3 regions of the Pseudoalteromonas sp. Isolate6 genome follow, and region 2 is predicted to be linked to each of the others. Evidence: predicted binding sites of a transcription regulator. Region 2 holds the regulator's gene; each other region holds the start of a gene.
What was found. Region 2 encodes sigma-54, which starts transcription at its own class of promoters, with help from an activator protein. Its sites were predicted from a motif close to GTTGGCACGNNNNTNGNNT; they were not measured.

Region 1 (7,095 bases), on a different contig from region 2:
TGAATCCAGTAACAACAGTACATTTAATCCTTGGTCTCGAAAATACTCCGCAATGGTCACTGCACTTTCACAGCCTTTTAAGCGCATCAACGGTGAGGCATCGGCAGGAGCAGCAACCACAACGGAGCGACGCCTACCCTCGACGCCCAAAATCTCGTCGATAAATTCTTTCACCTCACGACCACGTTCGCCGACCAAGCCTACGACGATAACATCCGCTTCACTGCCTCGTGTCATCATGCCAAGCAGTACCGATTTACCCACACCACTCCCTGCAAATAGACCCATCCGTTGACCTTGACCCACTGTCACGATCGAATTTATCGCACGCACACCTACATCCATTGGTGAGTCGATTGGACGTCTTGCAAGTGGGTTGATTTGCGCTGCGGCAAATTTTAGGTGTTTCTCAGCATCAATGGCACCAAGACCATCTAGTGGTCTACCAAGTCCATCAACTACACGGCCAAGTAAACCCATCCCAACAGGTAATCCTGCATCTTTTACTTTTGGGATCACGCGCGCTCCAGGAAGAACACCAGTGATATGATCATTTGGCATGAGGTAAAGCGTTTCTTGATTGAAACCGATGACTTCTGCATCAATAAAGCCGCCCAACGTCTCGATTTTACATTGGCTACCGACGGGTGCACTAAGGCCCCTAGCTTCAAGAGTGAGGCCAACCACACGGGTGAGGCTGCCTGCGACCGCAACCCCGTATGGTTTGATAAATTTATGATACTTATTGATGCGCTCACTCATAGCTGCAGATGTCGACATTTTCGCAATTACCTTAGGAAGGCATCGCTATCCTAGTTTGATAGCTTAGCTTATCTGGATAGCAGTGCAGTATTAATGGTTTATACCACTGTCTTGCAAAAATGATTCCAATACTTCACTAATGCGGTTTTTAAGCGTCATATCAATAGATGACTGCGGCGTTTTCACCTCACACCCACCTCTGTCTAAGGTAGGTTCCGGAAGTAACTGCCAATGCTGAGATTGTATATGTTCTTCGCCGTACATGGCTTGCACTAAGGCTAAATCTTCGGGGTGAAGATGGATGCGTACTGTTTGCTCTTTGACAGGCAACGCATCCATCGCTTTTTTCAACGCGTTTAAAATAAGTTCGGGCGTTGTCTTGAGCTCTTTAAAAATAACTTGCTCTGCCAATAAATTGACGAGTAAAATAAGCTGCTTCTCACACTCATCATCTACTTTTTTAAGCGGTGTTTGCATGCCATCTAAAATACTCGATAGAGCTTTCATCCTCTCTTCAATAAGGGGTTGGGCTTCTTCAAGGCCCTTTTCTTTTCCTATTTCAAGGCCTTCTTTATAACCTGCTTCCTTACCTTCAGAGACGCCCTTATCAAAGCCTTCAATGTAGCCCTGCTCATGGCCTTGTTTGATCCCTTCGTCATAGGCGTCTTGACGGATCTGCTCTAACTCTTCAAGCGTAAGCGTTGGAAACTCAGGCTCTTGTGGCTCTGGTTCAGCGCTTACCTCTCTCTTAGTATATAACTCTTCCAACGGCGTGCCGAAGGCTGTAGAACGGCCACGGTATTTCTCGGGCTTATCGGTAACATCCGGAATGGGCCAATTTTCTAGTAACTCATCTAAAGCTTCAGTGCTCACCGGGCGGCCTTTATACAACTTTTTATCGACCATGGCTTATAGGAACTCCTCACCACCGCCGCCGCCAAGCATAATTTCACCCGAATCAGCCAAACGTCTAGCCGTTGCCAGAATTTCTTTTTGTGCAGCTTCCACTTCACTTATCCGCACAGGTGGCATAGCCTCAAGGTCGTCTTGCATCATCTCAGCTGCCCGCTTGGACATATTTTTCATGATCTTATCTTTTAAGGATTCGTCAGCGCCTTTTATTGCTTTCATTAGTACGTCTTGTTGCACTTCACGCAGAATTGCCTGAATGCCTCGATCTTCAACATCCATTAAGTTCTCAAACACGAACATGAGATCTTGAATTTGCTGCGACATTTCTTCATCGTGCTCTCGAATTGAGTCCATCAACTGCCCTTCGACATTGGTGTCTAAGTAGTTCATGATATCCGCTGCAGCTTTTAAGCCACCCATTTTCGCAGCTTGTGCGCCAGCTTGACCTGCAAACTGTTTCTCCATTATCTCGTTTAGTTCTTGTAGTGCCGCCGGTTGTACTTCTTCTAAGTTTGCAATACGCATCGTTAAGTCTAAGCGCACTTTCTCAGGAAATTGTGACAAAATCTCGGCGGATTGCTCTGGCTCAAGATAAGACAATACAATCGTTTGGATCTGTGGGTGCTCGTTACGAATAATATTGGCAACTTGCTTTGAATCCATCCATTTCAACGAGTCCAAGCCTTTTGCACCAGAACCCATAACGATTTGATCAATAAGGCTCGCAGCTTTGTCTTCACCAAGCGCTGCGGTTAGTGCTTTCTTAATAAAGTCTTCAGATTGGAAACCAATCGTACTAAAGCTTTGAATCTGTTCAATAAACAAATTGTGTACAGCTGCAATTTTAGCCTGGGATAGGTCGTCCATGGAGGCCATCGCCATACCAACCTTTTGCACTTGCTTAGGCTCTAGGTGTTTTAAAATCTGAGCCGCATCTTCTTCAGTTAAACTGAGCAGTAAGATGGCAGCCTTGTCGACGCCGTCTAGCTTGTCAACGTCAAAGGCTGCGGGCAATTGTTTTTGTTCTTGATCAGTCATCTTCTGTCAACCACGCTTTCACAACTTGTGATGAGAGTTCTGGTTCGTTAGCAACTAAGGCACGTACTGCTTTAAGTAAGTCCTCGTCGCCATGTAAGTCTGGCAATTGTAATCTACCGTCAGAAGAGAAGCCAACCGCAGACTCATCGAAATCGTTATTTAGCATATCTAGTGTACTGTCGCCTAAATCTACACCACTGGTCAACGCATCTTCATCAAAATCTTCAAGCGTGTCATCTGGGTAAATTAGACGTTTAAGCATAGGTCTTACTACCGCTAAGATTAGCACAATGATCACTAAGGTACCTGCAACAAGACGGATGGTCTTTTGGAACCAGTCCTGCTCCCAAAGTGGTATCTCTTGTATTTCAGTGAGATCTTCACGCACAAATGGTACCGTTACCACTTCTAATGCATCACCTCGCTGCATATCAAAGCCCACACCACCTTGTAGCAAACGACGAATGTTGTTTAACTCTTCTTGCGTACGCGGAGCCATTGCCATGTTACCTTCAGCATCAGGCTTGGCGAGATAGTCAACGGCTACACTCACGCTGATCCGGCGAATAACACCTGTTTGCTGCCGCTTATGGCTGATAGTAGTATCTAATTCATAGTTACGGGTTGCTTCTTTTTGATTACTGCTTGGTGTTGCACTTTGACCATTGCTGCCTTGCCCAGCAATCTCTGGGATATTTGAGTTTACAGGAGGTTGATTAGTCAACGCTCCAGGGATGCCCACAGCTAAGCCACCAATATTATTTTCTTCATACGTTGTTTCGCTGCGAACCGCAGGTAAATCAGGGTTATAACGTTTTTGTGTTTCTTCAACTGCGCTGAAGTCCATCGTTAAGTCAACCTGCGCGGTAAAGTTACCAAGGCCCACTGTTGGGATCAGTATGCTATCAATTTTCTCTAGATACTCTTGTTCACGTTTACGTTCAATTTCATACTCTTTTCTCGAGCGCGCAGCCAAAGAGTCTTGAGAACCTGAGTTGAGTAGACGACCGTTTTGATCAGTCACTGTCACGCGTGAAGGCTCTAAGCCCTGTACCGCTGATGCCACAATGTCTACGATTGAATCGACCTCTTCGCCGCCAAGCGTTTTACCACGTTTAAGGGTAATAACTACGGTTGCCGAGGGCTTTTTCTCACGACGTGCAAAGACGTTTTCTTTTGGGATTGCGAGTAACACTTTTGCACGGTTTACGTCTTGTAACTCTTCAATTGTTCTCGCAAGTTGTTGCTCACGACTATGCTTTAAGCGCTCTCTTTCAAGACGTTGGCTAACACCAAAACCCATATCCTGCATCAGAATATCAGTGCCAGAACTCGGAGATTGGGTAAAACCGTCACGCGCCATCCGTAGTTTGATGTCCTGATAGTCCGACTCAGCAACTAAAATGGTATTACCATCGAGTTGGTATTCAATTTTCTGTTGATCTAAAAAGTCTAACGTTTCGACGAGTTCTTCTGTTGGGTATTTACCAAGTGGGCGCATATCTGGTTGGCGCGCCCAAATGATAATAAAGATTGCGATTGCTAAACAAATAGCAAGGGCAATAACCAGAGTAACCTGGCGCAACATATCAACACCGCTTAGCGCACTGAAGTAGCCTGATTTTTGCTCTTGTTGCTCATCCGAACCGCTGTCATTATTCAGCGCTGCGTCGGAAAGCGTAAGATCTGTTGATTGATTAGTAGCCACGATTACTCTCCACAGTCACTCAATTAAACTGGCATGCTCATGATTTCTTTATAGGCCTCAACAAGTTTATTACGAACTTGCACTGTAGCCTCAAAAGCGACCGACGATTTTTGTTTCGCTATCATGGCTTCTGCAAGAGAAATGCTTCTGTCACCCATTTCAACTGCGGTGACTTTTTGTTTTGCTTCTTGTTGTAAGCCATGAACTGTATTAAGTGCGTCTGAGAGTAAATCGCCAAACTGAGCCGACGAAGATGCTGCCGTCTTTACTGGCTGCACTGATGGCTGTGTGTTTCTCGTCGCTTCTGCAGCCATAGCCTGCATTTCTTGAAATAGCGCTGATGATTGTACTTTCATGATGCTTTACTCAAAATAACTCTTAGTTACCATTAATAAAGCAGAAAACGTGCCAACTTAAAACCTTTATTTTTCAGTATGTTACATTGTTTTTTGCATGTCGAAAAATTGGCAGTACATAGAAGTGAAAATTAGGTGCCTAAGATCTGCTGATCTTTATAGGCACCTTATTAAACTTGAATTAACAGATAAAATTTAACTTGAGGTTTGGATAAGGAATGAGTTAACTCATTCCTTTTAAGCTCAGGTAATTTAGGTTAAGCGGGTAGCGCAATCCCTAAATCTCGCATTTTCGCCAGCTTATAGCGAAGTGTGCGAGGGCTCATGCCCAATACCTCCGCTACCTCTTTACGTTTACCATTAAACTTTGCCAGCGTATCTAAAATAATTTGGTGCTCTTTATCCTGTAACTCATCTTTATAGCTAATGATCTCATCATCACTTTGCGAGCGCTCCATTAAAACTGATGCCTCATGGTTTACAGTTGGAGATGACTCAACCAAAGCCATCGGTGAGAAATTTTCGATAAAAATATCATCTTCTTGAATTTCATTACCTTGGAACAAAATTAGGGCGCGTTGAATAACGTTGTCTAGCTCCCGTACGTTTCCTGGCCAAGTGTGCGAACTGAGCTTGCGCTTTGCACCGCTGCTTAGTATAGGTGTTGACTTGCCTGCTTTTTGCGTATGTCTTACCAACAAATGCTCAGCTAACACAGCGATATCACCCGCTCTGTCTTTCAATGGCAGCCACTCTAGCGGGAAAACATTGAGACGGTAATATAAATCTTCTCTAAATACCCCATCATCCACCGCTTCTTTTAAATCGCGGTTACTGGTTGCCAACACTCTGACATCCAGTGAAATGGTTTTTCTGCTGCCTAGACGCTCTACCTCACGCTCTTGTAGCACACGAAGTAGTTTTGCTTGTAAGCCCAAATCCATCTCAGTGATCTCATCAAGCAAAATGGTTCCCTTTTGCGCTTGCTCAAATTTTCCAGGACACGCTTGAATGGCACCTGTAAACGCCCCTTTTTCGTAGCCAAATAAGGTTGCTTCAAGCATATTCTCTGGAATTGCAGCGCAGTTAATTGCGATAAAAGGCTCGTCTGCTCTATCTGATTTATCGTGAATATAGCGAGCCAACACTTCTTTACCTGAACCGCTTGGCCCAAGTACCATAACGCTGGCATCCGACTTAGCTACTTTTGCAGCCAGTTCAAGTAGTTTAATACTCTTTGGATCGGCAACAATGGGGCCGTCAGTCTCTTTTTCCTTCTCAGGTAAATAACGACCAACCATATTGAGCAACACTTCAGGTGCAAATGGCTTGGCCATATAGTCGATAGCGCCCAATCTCATCGCTTCAACCGCATCATCAATGGTTGCGTATGCTGTCATCATCAATACTGGTAATTCTGGATAGTTGAGTTTAATAGTCTTTAATAAGTCAAGTCCACTCATGGCACCCATTTGCACGTCACTCACCACCAAAGAAAAGGTTTCCTGCTTTAGCAATAAAACGGCTTGTTCCGCACAACTTGCTTCTACGCACTCAATATTTGAAAGCTGCAATGTATCAATGAGTGCTTCTCTTAAACCAGCATCATCTTCAACAACTAAAACTCTGTTACTCATAGTTCCTCCGCCTCAATTAGTGGTAGTACCAAGCTAAAACGCGCACCCTTACCTTCAACATTGTCTGCCTGCGCAAACCCTTTATGCGCGTTAGCAACCGAATTAACCACCGCAAGTCCTAGCCCAGTCCCCTGCGACTTAGTTGTAAAAAATGGTTCAAACAACTTGTCTACTAAGGTTTCATCAATGCCAGGCCCATTATCAACAACTGAGATACGTACATACTCGCCACACGGCTCGCGCTCTGCATTAAGTTCAATGTGTGCCGCACTGCCAATAATTTGAATACTGTTGTGGATCAGGTTTTGGATCGCACTTGCAAGCGCAGTACGATTACCTAATATTTCGATATCTGGCTCGGGTAAAAATGCTTCCAGCTTTGCTTGGTTAAGCTCAACCATAGCGTCAGCACCCGCTTTGACTTCACTCAATAACTGTTGCATTGACACTCGCTCAACGACTTGTTGTTCACCACTTTTAGCGAACAACAGCATGTCATTAACTTGGCTTTCTAAGTCTTTTAGGCGAGACATCAACTTGTCATGAAACTTTTCTCGAGAAGCCGAAGGAAGGTTAGCTGCACCTAGGTTTGCACCATATAACATCGCAGCCGATAACGGCGTACGCACTTGGTGGGCCAGTGAAGCGACCATTTTTCCCAATGCACTCAATCTTTGCATAT
Region 2 (7,095 bases):
TTAATGGCTTAATTGTGGTAAATGAAAACAACGTTCCGGTTGGTGCCTTAAATACGCAGGATTTACTTAGAGCGGGGGTACTGTAATGCAGTTTGAAGATTTATATCAGGCAATTTCAACTACAGCTTGGGAAAAAGCAAAGCAAATTAAATTATTGATTTGTGATATTGATGGCGTGTTTTCAGATGGCCGTATATACCTTGGCAATAATGGCGAAGAACTGAAAGCTTTTAATACCAAAGACGGGTTTGGTATTAAGGCTTTGATTGATTGTGGAATTGAGGTTGCAGTGATCACAGGAAGACATTCACAAATTGTTCAGCAACGCATGACTAGTTTAAATGTAACTTATATTTACCAAGGTCAAGAAAACAAGGTAGTGGCATATGATGAACTGAAAGCTAAGCTTAACCTTAGCGATGATGAAATCGCGTATATTGGTGATGATGGTCCAGACCTACCCGTAATGGAACGAGTCGGTTTCGCCGTTGCCGTCAATGATGCACACCCTCTTGTTAAGCACATCGCTCATTACACGACCTTAATGCCTGGTGGTTTTGGTGCTGTGAGAGAGCTTACTGATCTCATTATGCTTAGCCAGAAGCACTTATTAACTTCCAAAGGATCAAGTACATGACCGTATTGCGTGTCATTTTACTCATTGTTTTCGCTTCTTTAATGATATGGATGTGGTCACCCATGTTCAATCCATCAGAGACGGATCCAACAAAGGAAGATGAACCGTTAGCTAAGCCAGATTACGTTGCAACCACGCTTCAACAAACGACCTATAGTGAAAATGGCTTATTAAACTATCAAGTAACTGCTGATAAGATGGAGTTGTATCAAGATCTTGGCTTTAGTCACTTTGAAAAACCTATTTTCACTTTGTATAACGGTGAGCAAAATTGGCAAATAAGTTCATCGGAAGCAACATTATACGAAAACAATACTTTAATCTTGGAAGGCAATGTATTGGCAAAGAATTTAACACCTAACGCCATGATCACTGATATTAATGCCGACAATGTAAGAGTTGAAATTAAGCAAAAATTGATGAAGTCGGAACACCCTGTTGTTATCACGGGTCCTAGTCTTAGGATCACGGGTAAAGGGCTACATGCGGATCTGCAAAAGCAAGTGATCGAACTCATCAACCACACAAAGACAATTTATTATGACCAGTAAAATCATTAACAACCTAGTTTGCATCGGCTTGCTTGCAAGTTCTACTCTGGCTATTGCCGCAGAACAAAATGAAGTCATTATTGATGCTGGCCGTCAGCAAGCTCAGCTGCAAAGCAATATCGGTATTTTTGAACAGAATGTTGTAATTATTCATGGCAACAGAAAAATAAATGCTGACCGCCTAGAGGTTCACCGCCGCGCAGAGCTTGGTACAAATAAACAGCTGCTTGTTGCAACTGGCAGCCCTGCCACTTTTAGCGAACGTCAACCTGATGGCAACTTGCTAGAAGCCAAAGCAAATGAAATCCGTTACGATGTAGCTAAAGGAACCCTAGTGATTTCTGGCGATGCGGAAATCAATCAAACTGGGCAAAAAATCAATGCGCAAGTCATCACCTACGACATTGAAAAGCAATTGATCAGCGCTGAGCGCTCAGATCAAGAAGACTCCCGTGTAAGAACCATACTTGTTCCTGTAGATGATAAAAAAGACGCAAAAGATAAAAAAGCGCAGGAAGAAGGTAACAATTAATGAGCGAGCTCAAAGCAACGGGTTTAGCAAAGAGTTATAAAGGTCGTGAAGTCGTCAAGAATGTTGGCTTAAGTGTCCAAGCTGGCAGTATTGTAGGTTTGTTAGGCCCAAATGGCGCAGGTAAAACCACTACTTTTTACATGATAGTAGGATTAGTACCAAGCGATAAAGGTTTTATTCAGATTGATGGCGAAGACATCACTTTACTACCGATGCATAGCCGCGCGCGACTTGGCATTGGCTATCTTCCGCAAGAGTCTTCAATCTTTAGAAAGCTCACGGTCTATCAAAATTTAATGGCGATTTTAGAAACTCGAAAAGACTTAACTAAAGTTGAAAGAGAGGCTGAGCTAAATGAGTTATTAGATGAATTTAATATTCAACATATTCGCGATTCACAGGGTATGGCATTATCGGGAGGCGAAAGAAGACGGGTAGAAATTGCTCGCGCTTTAGCCGCTAATCCCAAGTTTATCCTGTTAGATGAACCTTTTGCTGGTGTTGATCCAATTTCGGTGTTAGATATAAAGACAATCATAGAGCACCTAAAAAACCGCGGTATCGGTGTATTAATCACCGATCACAACGTAAGAGAAACACTAGACGTATGTGAAAAGGCCTACATCGTTTCACATGGTGAGTTAATCGCTGCAGGCACGCCAGAACATGTTTTGGCAGATCAAACCGTAAGAGATGTCTACCTAGGCGAACAATTCAAGCTATAGTTAAGACGTAGTATTAATAACTGTTAAAAAGGATTGTTAGAGATACATGAGGCAATCATTACAGCTGCGCATGGGGCAGCAACTTACAATGACTCCACAACTGCAACAAGCTATTCGCTTGCTGCAGCTTAGTACATTGGATCTGCAACAGGAAATACAAGAAGCATTAGACAGCAATCCATTATTGGAAGTGGAAGAAGGTGATAATACTGACGGCGAAAATGCTGACCAACACGGCCAAGAAAAGAGCAGCACTGAAGATAATCAAAATTCAGGCGATGAAGCATCGGTTAGTGACTATGAGATAGACTCAGATACCGCCATGAGCAAAGACACGGTGAGCGATGATCTCGCCATGGATGTCACTTGGGACGAGTATATGAGCGCAGCTCCAGCCGCCAGCTCAGGTCCACTCCCTGATGACGATAATGTTTATCAAGGGGAAACCTCTGAATCTCTCCATGATTATCTCATGTGGCAACTTGAGTTGACCCCATTTAGTCCAACAGATAGAGCTATTGCGATTGCGATTATTGAAGCGGTCGACCTGTCAGGCATTTTAACACTCTCTTGCGAAGACATTTTAGAGAGCATTAATGACGAAGATAGCGAAGAGCCTATTGAGCTAGATGAAGTCGAAGCCGTACTCAAACGTATTCAGCTTTTTGACCCTGTTGGTATCGCTGCGCGTAGTTTACAAGAATGCTTATGTATTCAGCTAAACCAATTCGCCCCAGATACGCCATGGATTGCCGAAACGAAAATGATCCTGACAGAGCATATTGATTTGCTTGCCAGCCGTGACTATCGAACTTTGGCTAAGAAAACGCGCCTTAAAGAAGCCGATCTCAAAGAGGTGATGACGCTAATTCATAGTCTTAACCCAAAGCCTGCGGCAAGCATTATTCATGAAGAACCTGAGTATGTGATCCCTGATGTATCGGTGAAAAAAGTAAAAGGTCGTTGGGTCGTAGAGCTAAACCCTGATGCTATGCCTAAAATAAGAGTAAACGATCACTACGCTGCGATGTCTAGAACGGCGAAATCCAGTACGGATAGTCAGTTTATTCGCTCTCATTTACAAGAAGCAAAATGGTTTATTAAAAGCTTAGAAAGCCGAAATGATACTTTATTAAAAGTTACCAATTGCATTGTGCAACAACAACAGGCATTCTTTGAACATGGCCCCGAAGCAATGCGCCCTATGGTGCTAAATGATGTTGCTGAAATGGTTGAGATGCATGAGTCCACAATTTCCCGTGTGACAACACAAAAATATATGCATACACCTCGGGGAATATTTGAGCTGAAGTATTTCTTCTCTAGCCATGTAAGTACAGAAAATGGAGGTGAGTGCTCTTCCACAGCAATTAGGGCACTTATCAAAAAGCTGATAGCTGCAGAAAATACCGCGAAGCCATTGAGTGACAGCAAAATTGCAGATATCTTAGCTGAGCAAGGAATTAAGGTAGCGAGACGCACGATTGCAAAATATCGTGAATCCCTGGCCATTCCACCGTCAAATCAGCGTAAAAGTTTGATATAAGACGTAAAACCCAAGAAGGAAAAATGCTTATGCAACTAAATCTAACTGGTCGCCATGTAGAAATTACTGACTCATTAAGAGACTATGTCACCAACAAGTTTGCGAAGCTAGAAAGGCACTTTGATCATATCAATAACGTGCATGTGATCCTAGATGTCGAGAAGCTAGTACAAAAAGCAGAAGCAACATTACACGTAAACGGCGGCGAACTATTTGCATCAACAGAGCATCAAGATATGTATGCCGCAATTGATGGCCTTATCAACAAGCTAGATCGTCAAGTTATTAAACACAAAGAGAAGCTCACTCGACACTAAGATGAAATTAAGTGAATTAGTGAACAAGGACTGCAGTAAAGCTGCGGTCCTTTTTAATAGCAAAAAACGTATTTTAGAATACATCAGCGAACTGGCTCATAGTCAAATTCCAAATACCAGTCAGCATGCTATCTTGGACGCTTTAATGGCGCGAGAGAAATTAGGTAGCACTGGGATTGGTAAAGGCATTGCTATTCCTCATGGACGACTTGAAGGGTTAGATAAAATCCTTGCAATGGTACTTGTCAGTGAGCAAGGGATCCAGTTTGAAGCCATAGATAAGCAGCCGGTCGATATTTTTGTCGCATTCATCGTACCTGAAGGTGATAATCAACAGCACCTGAAGACCTTAGCGGCGATTGCTGATACACTCCAAGACAAGTCTTTTTGCAAAATGCTTAGGCAAGCAAAAAGTGATGATGAGTTATATGCAGTGATCCAAGGTGAATTTGATGAGTGATGAAGAAAAAGGACTCGAGCTTATCATTATCAGTGGCCGATCTGGCTCTGGTAAATCTGTAGCGCTTCGAGTATTGGAAGATTTGGGCTACTATTGTGTAGATAATATTCCAGTCAACTTACTGCCCTCTTTAGTCCGTAGTGTTTCCGACAATTATAATAAAATTGCAGTGAGCATTGATGTTAGAAACTTGCCTAAAGAACAAGACGAGTTTAATGACATTCTTGAGTACTTACCAGGCTTCGCCAAACCTACCCTGTTTTATTTAGACAGTGACGATCAAACCCTGATAAAACGTTTCTCAGAAACACGCCGTTTGCACCCGCTTTCACTGCATAACCTCCCATTAGATGTTGCAATTAAGAAAGAACGAGAATTATTAGATGTATTGATCACTCGCGCCGACTTCCTCATTGATACTACAGGCCTGAGCGTTCATCAACTTGCTGAAGATATTCGCGAAAAAATCTTAGGTAAAAAAGACAAACAACTCATTATTACCTTTGAATCTTTCGGCTTTAAACACGGTATTCCAAAACAAGCGGATTACGTTTTTGATGCGCGCTTTTTACCCAATCCACATTGGGAACCTGAGCTTAAGCCGCTCACGGGCCTAGATCAGCCAGTCAAAGACTATTTGTCGAGTCACAGCATAGTGCAAAAGTTTACTTGGCAAATTCAAACCTTTGTACAAACTTGGTTACCACACTTAGAACGTAACAATCGCAGCTATCTAACAATCGCAATAGGATGCACTGGAGGGCAGCACCGTTCGGTATACCTCGCACAAACCATAGGCGAGCGTTTTGCTAAAACCCACCCTAACGTCAAAATTCGTCATCGTGAGCAAGAGGGTTAAATGTTAGAAGATACGTTTTTAATCCAGAACAAGCTAGGTCTGCATGCCCGAGCTGCGACGGTTCTTGCTCAATTAGCTACCCAATTTGATGCCGAAGTGACCTTATATCAAGGAGACAAAAGCGCAGCTGCTGATAGCGTTCTAGCACTGCTGTTACTTGAAAGTAGCCAAGGCAAAGAGGTACGAGTTGTCTGCGAAGGCCCTGATGCTCAATATGCATTAGATGCCATTGGTGGACTGATAGAAAATAAGTTTAATGAATCCGAATAACCGCCGGTAAAACAATAAGGCCTGATTCATTTACTCCCTGCTAATCTCCCCCTCCTCCGTAACCAAAGTGGTCTAATAAGTCTCTCATAATTAAGCGTAAACCTTGGTAGTTCCCAGTAAACTGAGTTACACTGTAATACCAATTTAGGTTTCTTTCGTGCGGTAAAGTTAGTTACCGAGGTAAACTTAAATTATCGTTGCGTACACCTTTAAGGTGTATTAACGATAACAACCCACCAGCAGAAACAACACGAATAGCATTCAAATTAAGAAATTGATTTCTGCAATAAAGTATACGAATAGGGTTAACTTAATCACGATAGTCACCACTATTATCAAAAAGGATGCCTATGCCTGAAGTATTTGAACAAGACTACACACTGGAACAACTCCAAAAGGTAACCAAAGCCTTAAACAGTGGTCAGTTTGTTCAAGTTAGGCGCATGCTCGCAGAGACGGCACCTTGTGATACAGCACTACTGTTAGAGTCATCTCCGCATAAAGTTCGTTCTATGTTATGGCAGCTCGTCGACCCAGATATCCAAGGGGATGTCTTGGAGGAACTGTCAGAGGACGTAAGACTTGGGATCATCGCCCAAATGGAGCCGGAGCTAATTGCTGCCGCTACAGAAGACATGGACGACGATGATCTTGGTGATGTCCTAAGGAGCCTGCCTGATACCGTCTACCAAGATGTTATTGGCGCGATGGATAGCCAAGACAGAGAACGTGCGACACAAGCATTGTCCTACAAGGAACACTCGGCAGGTGCCCTGATGAGCACCGACACGGTCACCATTCGCCCCGATGTTACCTTAGAAGTTGTATTTAGATATCTACGTCTTAAAGGTGAGTTGCCAAATGGTACAGATGAGTTATATGTAGTTGATAAAGACAACTGCTTTTTAGGCACCTTATCAGTCAATACTTTATTAACTAAATCTCCTGACAGTATGGTTCGAGACTGGATGGATGAAGATAAAGAAACGATCCCTATCTCTATGGACGAATCTGAAGTGGCGCAGCTTTTTGAGCGCCACAACTGGATCTCTGCTCCTGTCGTTGACGATAACGCTCATTTGCTTGGTCGTGTCACCATTGATGACGTTGTTGACGTTATCCGTGAAGATGCCGAGCACAGCTTATTAAGTATGGCAGGTCTTGAAGATGAAGAAGATACTTTTGCGCCAGTTCTAAA
Region 3 (7,095 bases), on a different contig from region 2:
GGGCAATTACTCGCACTGAGGCTGCATCCATAGGTTTTGCGCTGTTTGGTCCAACAAGTCCATTGATCGTGTCGGCCAAGCGCTTTGCGGTAGTGAAGTCGGGCCTATTCAAGTTAAAGGTGATGTAATCGCCCTGAGTAAACGGACTTGGTACCGCTCGTTCCACTGTCGCGCCATTTGCCACGCGGCCTACAGTCGGCGTATTGATCACAACTCGACTCCCGTCGGCACCATCAGCGCCCAAACCACCAACAATCAAACTACCTTGCGCGATTGCATATACATTACCATCAACCCCTTTAAGAAAAGTCTGAAGTAAAGTACCGCCTCGTAAACTACCAGCACTACCAATAGATGACACAGTCACGTCAATGGTTTGACCGGGTTTAACAAAAGGTGGCAAGTCAGCGTGAACCGCAACAGCCGCAACATTTTTAATTTTTGGCTTTAAGCTTGCGGGCATCGTTATGCCAAAGCTATTCAACATCGCTTTAAAGCTCTGCTCGGTAAATCTGGTTTGCTCACCGGTACCAGGCAAGCCTACAACGAGGCCGTAGCCAACCAGTTGGTTTGAACGAACACCTTCAACCATACTGACGTCTTTAACTCGCTCAGCAGAAGCCAAAGAAGAAAAACCAACCAACGTCATGGCCGCACCGATAAGCAAAATATTCTTAAACATATTGTTCATTTTCAGCACCTTAAAACGGCATCAGCGCGCTCATAAAGAAACTCGTTAACCAACCTGCACTTTGTACTTCTTGTTGATCACCTTTACCCGAATATTGAATTCTGGCATTTGCCACTCGATTGGACTCAACCGTGTTATCTGCCGTCACATCTTGAGGTCTTACCAATCCTTCCAAGCGAATAAATTCCTCGCCGGTATTAAGGGTTAACCACTTTTCGCCGCGGATCACTAAATTACCGTTAGGCAATACTCGGGTGACATTAACTGAAATATTACCAAATAAGCTGTTGGACTGATTAGACTTCGAGTCACCAGAAAAAGAAGAGCTGGATTTAGCACCAAACTGTATTGCTTCTTTTCCGATATTAATGGCGTTGCCACCTAGGCCAATCACAGGGTCTAGGCTCGAATCACTGGATTTATCCAGCTCAGAATTTGCAGCTTTGGTTGCCTGAGTCGTTTCTCTGAGTACGATGGTAATAATATCACCGACTCTTAACGCTTTTTTGTCAGCATAGAGATCGTTGGAAAACTGCGTATTAAACAATGACCCTGTTGCCACCATTTGGGCTTGGTTATCCTCGGGATAGATAGGTGCATAATACGGATCGTCACGCACCACATTTTTATTTTGTGTTGTACTACATCCAGATAATGCAGCGACCGTTACGATGGCTAAATATAATGCACGCATAATACCCCCTACCCAATTACAGCTGTTGATTAATGTAGCTCAGCATCTGATCTACCGTTGAAATCACTTTTGAGTTCATTTCATACACGCGTTGTGTTTCGATTAGATTTACAAGCTCTTCCGTCACATTAACGTTTGACGTTTCAAGTGCGCCTTGCACAATCTTACCTAACCCTTCAACACTTGGGTTACCTTGCACCGGAGCACCACTTACCGCGGTTTCCGTGTACAAGTTTTGCCCAATCGGTTCAAGACCTGATGGATTAATAAAGTCACTAATTGTCAATTGTCCGATAACAACGTTTTCAGCTTGTCCAGCAACTCGCACCGATACTTCACCATCTTGAGAAATAGTAATTGACTGTGCATCGTCGGGTACGTTCATCTCAGGTAACACAGGAAAACCCGCGCCTGAAGTAACTATCCGCCCTTCTTCGTCCGTCGTGAACTGACCATTTCTTGAATATGCGGTTGTGCCATCTGGCATCTGAATCTCAAAAAAGCCCGGACCTTGGATCATCCAATCCAAAGAATTTTCGGTACTTAACATATTGCCTTGAGAAAAGTTCTTTTGGTTGGCGACCACTTTGGCACCTGCACCAAGCATCAAACCAGACGGTAACTCTGTATCTTGAGAGCTGCGACCTCCGGGTTGATTGATGTTTTGATATAGTAAGTCTTCGAATATCGCCCGACTCTTTTTGTAACCAACGGTACTGGCGTTAGCCAAGTTGTTAGAAATAACTGAAATATCAGTTTGCTGAGCATCTAAGCCTGTTTTACTTATCCACAATGCCGGATTCATAATCTCTACCTCACTCTTAAACTATGCGTAGGAGCGAAGTGTGTCGCTCATCTATTTCTTCAGCTGTTTTCATCAGCTTAATTTGCATTTCAAATTGTCTTTGATGGTTGATCATATCGACCATCTCATGAACAGGATTGACGTTAGACATCTCTAAGAAGCCGCTCATCACTTTTGCGGTTGGAGATATTTCACAAAAGCCACAAATCCCATCTTCTAGCTTATCTTCTTTTGGTCTATAAAGGCCGTCATTACCTTTTTGTAGCTTGCTATTATCCGCTTCAATAATTTTCAGCCTATCAACCACTTCCAGAAAGTTAGCAGGAGCGCCTTGTGGACGCACTTGAATAGAGCCATCGTCACTAAAAACCACCTTATCAACAGGGATAGGCAAGACGATGGGCCCACCTTCGCCAATAAGTTGACGCCCGTGAGCGGTGACTAACGCACCATCATTACGAATGTTGAGTGTGCCGACTTTGGTGTAAGCTTCTTCACCCGATGCATCAACAACACTGATCCACGACTTGTCATCTACCGCAATATCAAGCTCTCGGCCAGTTTCAACAATTGCACCGCCAGTCATATTAGTACCAGGGCGCTCTTGCATCGCGAAAACTCGAGTAGGTAGCCCTTCGCCAAACGCCTGCATTGAGCGCGCTTGTGCAAAATCAGCTTTGAAGCCAGTCGTGTTGGCATTAGCAAGGTTATTCGCTTTAAGTGCCACACCGCGTAAGCTCTGCTTAGCGCCTGACATTGCGATATACACCATTTTATCCATGACGATGACCTATAAAATTCAAACTTAACTTAGTTAATGCAAGCACAGTGCCAAAGTGAGGAGATGTTTTTGACGGACATAAAAAAGGCTGCCTTTGGAGCAGCCTTTGGAGGGCATAATATATTATCGGATCTGTAATATATTTTGTTGTAATGTAGAGTTAACCTCAAGCGCCCGAGAGTTCGCTTGGAAGTTACGTTGAGCACTGATAAGGTCTACTAACTCGTTAGTCAGGTTAACGTTCGATTGCTCTAGGGCCGATGAACTAATACCACCAAGCGTACCTGTGTTTGGCTCACCCGCAAGAGGTTCACCAGAAGATAGGCTCTTCTTCCACTCAGTATTGCCAATCGCCTGAAGGCCTTGAGAATTCGGGAAGCGTACTAGCGCTACTTGCCCTAAGAACGTTGAGTCGCCGTTAGTATATGAAGCCACTACTTTACCATCAGTACCAATATCAATACCAGCTAAACGGCCAACGGTCGCACCGTCTTGCTCCAATGCTTTTACTTCAAATCGACCAGATGAGTATTGCGTTGGTAGTTTTTGAGCAGTATTTGCTTCATCACGCCAGTTAACAACAATGTCATTTGGAAAAGTTGCACCGTTATCAAGCAAGTTTGACATACCGATAGTTGGGTCAACTGCATCTTGAGGTCCAGCAAGACTTAAGGGGTTAAATGTCGAGCCAGTATTGTTACTAAATGTCAGTGGTGAAGCTGATGGATCATCCGCTGTTTGTGAAGGAATACCACTTGCGTCAAAACGAAATACGCTTACTGGTGTGTATGGCACAGGTGGTGTAGCTGTCGGGTCAATTTGCTGCGCATTGTGGTTAAATGGCTTATCGTCCATTGTTGCGTAAGTTGACCATTCATTATCCGCCGTTTTTCTAAAGAATAACTGTAATGTATGTGATTCACCCAACGAGTCATATACCGTAATTGCCGTTCTTGAATTATATGAGGCCCGTTGCTCAGGATCAAAAGCAATCGTAGGTGGTTGCGCCGTCGCATCTAAGTTAAACGAAGTATAGATTTGCGATGTTGCTCGAGGAGAACCTGATGCATCTGGAATTTGAACGGGCGATGTTGTGCTCAAACTCAAAGACGTTGTATCACCGGTTGATGGATCAACAGGGAAGCCTTGCAAGTAGTCACCTTTTGCATTCACGATAAAGTTGTCTTTATTTAATTTAAATGCACCAGCTCGAGAATACGTAAAATCCTGTGATTGCAGAGAGTTTGACATGGCAAAATAGCCTTCGCCCTCAATCGCCAAGTCTAGCGAGTTTTGCGTAAACTTTAGTGACCCTTGGTGGAACTGCTGTGCAACCATCGTAGTTTGTACACCATCACCATTTTTCGTTTTGCCTGAGCTAAAAACCGAAGACGCGTAAACGTCAGCAAATTCTGCGCGAGACTCTTTAAAACCAGTCGTGTTTACGTTAGCAATGTTGTTTGCTGTTACGTCCAAGTCTTTTTGCGCGGCGGCAATACCTGTCAGTGCTATATTGAAACTCATACTCTCACCTCTAAGTTCTTAAGGTTAATTCTTTAAAACTACTATGCTATTTCAGCAATATCAGTTAAGCGCACCGCGCCTTCTTTGGTATTAATGACGATGCCATTAGCACCATTAACATTAACACTGTCTATATTTCTAAATGTGGCCGACGGTAAAGTTTGATATTCACCTTCAATCATGCCCTCCGCTTTTATGGTGTATTCACCTGGAGGCATCATCTCACCGTCTTTGTTTTTACCATCCCAATCGAAACGCACAGCGCCAACACTTTGTTCGCCAAATTCAAGCGTATTTACGAGCGCTCCAGATTCATCATAGATACCCACTGATAAATTCTGAACTGGCTCCTGTACAATCACAGAACCTTTTGTAAGTGCATCGTCGCCATGTTCCAACGTCGTCGATTCGAGTAATGCTTTTTTACCAATCAGTGTCGATGCCTGAAGCGCCGAATTAGAAGTCATTGATGCAGCCAACGAGTCAAAGTTTTCATTTAACTTTGAGATCCCCTCAGCCATGGTAAAACTTGTCATCTGCGCGATCATTTGATCATTGTCTGCAGGTTTACTCGGATCTTGGAAAGAGAGCTGTTGAGTCAGCAGCGAGAAGAAATCTTCTTGCGATAGCTCATCTCTGGGCTTTTTCTCCTCAGCCTGCTTTTGCCTATCCCAGTAGAGTGAATCTACACCCGTTGAAGAAGTGGCATTTACATTATTACTCATCAGCTGTTACTCCCAATTTAGCGCTGGCCTAGTTGCAATGTTTTACTAAGCATTTGCTTTGCAGCGTCTGCAACTTGAACATTGGTTTGGTAAGAGCGAGAAGCAGAAATCATGTTTGCCATCTCCTCTACCACATTCACATTCGGTTTATAAATGTAGCCATTTGCGTCAGCACTTGGATGGTTTGGGTTGTATTCAACTTGAAGCGGCTTATCGCTCTCAACCACACCCAATACTTTTACTCCAACTGACGATCCCGCGACATTGCTCTGGGAAGCTGAAGCTTTGGAAAGTTCAGCGGCAAATACAGGGTGCCTAGCGCGATAAACATCATCTTGACTAGAACTCACTGAGTTTGCGTTTGAGATATTACTTGCGGTGGTATTTAGTCGCACATTCTGTGCACTCATTCCTGAACCCGCAATATCGAAAACGTTATATAAACTCATAATTATGCCCCTTGCCCGCCGAGTGCCTTCTTAAGACCACTGAACTTACCACCAAGAAATTGCAAACTGGCTTGGTACTCTAATGCATTCTGTACATACAAATTTCGTTCCACTTGTATGTCGACCGAGTTACCATCACCTGTATCTGCTTGATTTGGCGAACGATATAGTTCAGACGAGTTACTCATTTTGGTACCACCACTTAGGTGTTTTGCATCTGTTCTAACCATATCATTGCCGCTTCTTTGCATTGTTTTTGCCGCTTTTAAAGCGCTGGCAAAATCAATATCTTTAGCTTTGTATCCTGGAGTGTCTGCGTTTGCGATATTGCTTGCTAGAATTTCAGCGCGTTGTGAGCGAAGCAGCATAGTATGCTGGTGAATTCCCAACGCTTTATCGAAACTAATTGCCATTATCTGACTCCAAAAAATTGACTCAGATATGATAAAGCAATCTTTAGGCCAGTTTTCAAATCAAATTTATTCGTTAAAATTCAATATGTTATATTATATTTTTGGAATAACTAAACTTGAAATAATACAGAGGAGTGAAAGAAATAAGAGGGAACGTCTGAATAGTTAGCGGTTTAGCTCAAAAATTCAAAGCTAATAAAAATAGTCATTGAAACTGCGACTGCATACAAATGTTCAATACCTAACTATAGCGAACGTCCTTGCCGCTATATGTAAGTATTAAGTCTTTTTCTGATAGATAATCCCAGGATTACAACGGATCATATTAAAGTCGTCACTCAACCCCGCCATCGACTCCGATGCTCCTAAAAATAAATAGCCATTCGGGTTTAACGACTGAGCAAATTGCGAAATGATTTTAGCTTTCACTTCTGGTGAAAAATAAATCAAGACATTTCGGCAGAAAATAACATCAAATTTGCCCATCAACGCATAAGAATCCAACAGGTTTAAATGTCTAAAACTGACCATTTTACGAATAGGTTCGACTACTTTAGCCATTCCATTACCACTATCCATAAAAAATTTCTTTCTACGTTCAGGCGATAACCCTCGCGCCAAGGCCAGCGCGTCGTATTCAGCATTCTTACACATATCAAGCATCGTGTTAGAAATATCCGTACCGATAATTTGAACACCCATTTTTAGTGCACCAGGGCTTTTACTTACATATTCACTCGCAGACATCGCGATTGAATATGGCTCTTGGCCCGATGAGCTTGCCGCCGACCAGATCTTAACAGGACGTCTTAAGTCTTTAAACTCAGGTAAGATTTTCGATTTAATTAATTCGAATGGGTAGGTGTCCCTAAACCAAAGCGTTTCATTCGTTGTCATCGCATCCACCACAGCGGCACGCAATTGCCGCTCATGGGGACTGAGTGTTTTAGCTACTAAAGATGATAGTGTTTCCACACCAAAGCGAGCCATTAGAGGAGCAAGTCGGCTTTTAA

Region 1: fliE (flagellar hook-basal body complex protein FliE) is a predicted target of sigma-54. The motif match lies at 4,815-4,833, and genes of this name have one in related genera.
Region 3: L1D50_RS09890 (flagellar basal body rod protein FlgF) is a predicted target of sigma-54. The motif match lies at 3,008-3,026, and genes of this name have one in related genera.

What each region holds. Positions count from the first base shown of each region.
Region 1 is NZ_JAKEVK010000009.1:503-7,597, reverse strand. It holds gene fliI (flagellar protein export ATPase FliI) at 1-780, opposite strand, end outside; gene fliH (flagellar assembly protein FliH) at 853-1,668, opposite strand; gene fliG (flagellar motor switch protein FliG) at 1,672-2,712, opposite strand; gene fliF (flagellar basal-body MS-ring/collar protein FliF) at 2,705-4,423, opposite strand; gene fliE (flagellar hook-basal body complex protein FliE) at 4,444-4,776, opposite strand; gene L1D50_RS02280 (sigma-54 dependent transcriptional regulator) at 5,034-6,413, opposite strand; gene L1D50_RS02275 (ATP-binding protein) at 6,410-7,095, opposite strand, start outside.
Region 2 is NZ_JAKEVK010000017.1:12,416-19,510, forward strand. It holds gene L1D50_RS04115 (KpsF/GutQ family sugar-phosphate isomerase) at 1-86, shown strand, start outside; gene kdsC (3-deoxy-manno-octulosonate-8-phosphatase KdsC) at 86-637, shown strand; gene lptC (LPS export ABC transporter periplasmic protein LptC) at 634-1,188, shown strand; gene lptA (lipopolysaccharide transport periplasmic protein LptA) at 1,178-1,720, shown strand; gene lptB (LPS export ABC transporter ATP-binding protein) at 1,720-2,445, shown strand; gene L1D50_RS04140 (RNA polymerase factor sigma-54) at 2,492-3,991, shown strand; gene hpf (ribosome hibernation promoting factor) at 4,021-4,308, shown strand; gene ptsN (PTS IIA-like nitrogen regulatory protein PtsN) at 4,310-4,768, shown strand; gene rapZ (RNase adapter RapZ) at 4,761-5,627, shown strand; gene L1D50_RS04160 (HPr family phosphocarrier protein) at 5,628-5,897, shown strand; gene mgtE (magnesium transporter) at 6,248-7,095, shown strand, end outside.
Region 3 is NZ_JAKEVK010000053.1:4,826-11,920, forward strand. It holds gene L1D50_RS09875 (flagellar basal body P-ring protein FlgI) at 1-649, opposite strand, end outside; gene flgH (flagellar basal body L-ring protein FlgH) at 702-1,385, opposite strand; gene flgG (flagellar basal-body rod protein FlgG) at 1,402-2,190, opposite strand; gene L1D50_RS09890 (flagellar basal body rod protein FlgF) at 2,207-2,971, opposite strand; gene flgE (flagellar hook protein FlgE) at 3,095-4,495, opposite strand; gene L1D50_RS09900 (flagellar hook assembly protein FlgD) at 4,537-5,220, opposite strand; gene flgC (flagellar basal body rod protein FlgC) at 5,238-5,669, opposite strand; gene flgB (flagellar basal body rod protein FlgB) at 5,672-6,082, opposite strand; gene L1D50_RS09915 (protein-glutamate O-methyltransferase CheR) at 6,362-7,095, opposite strand, start outside.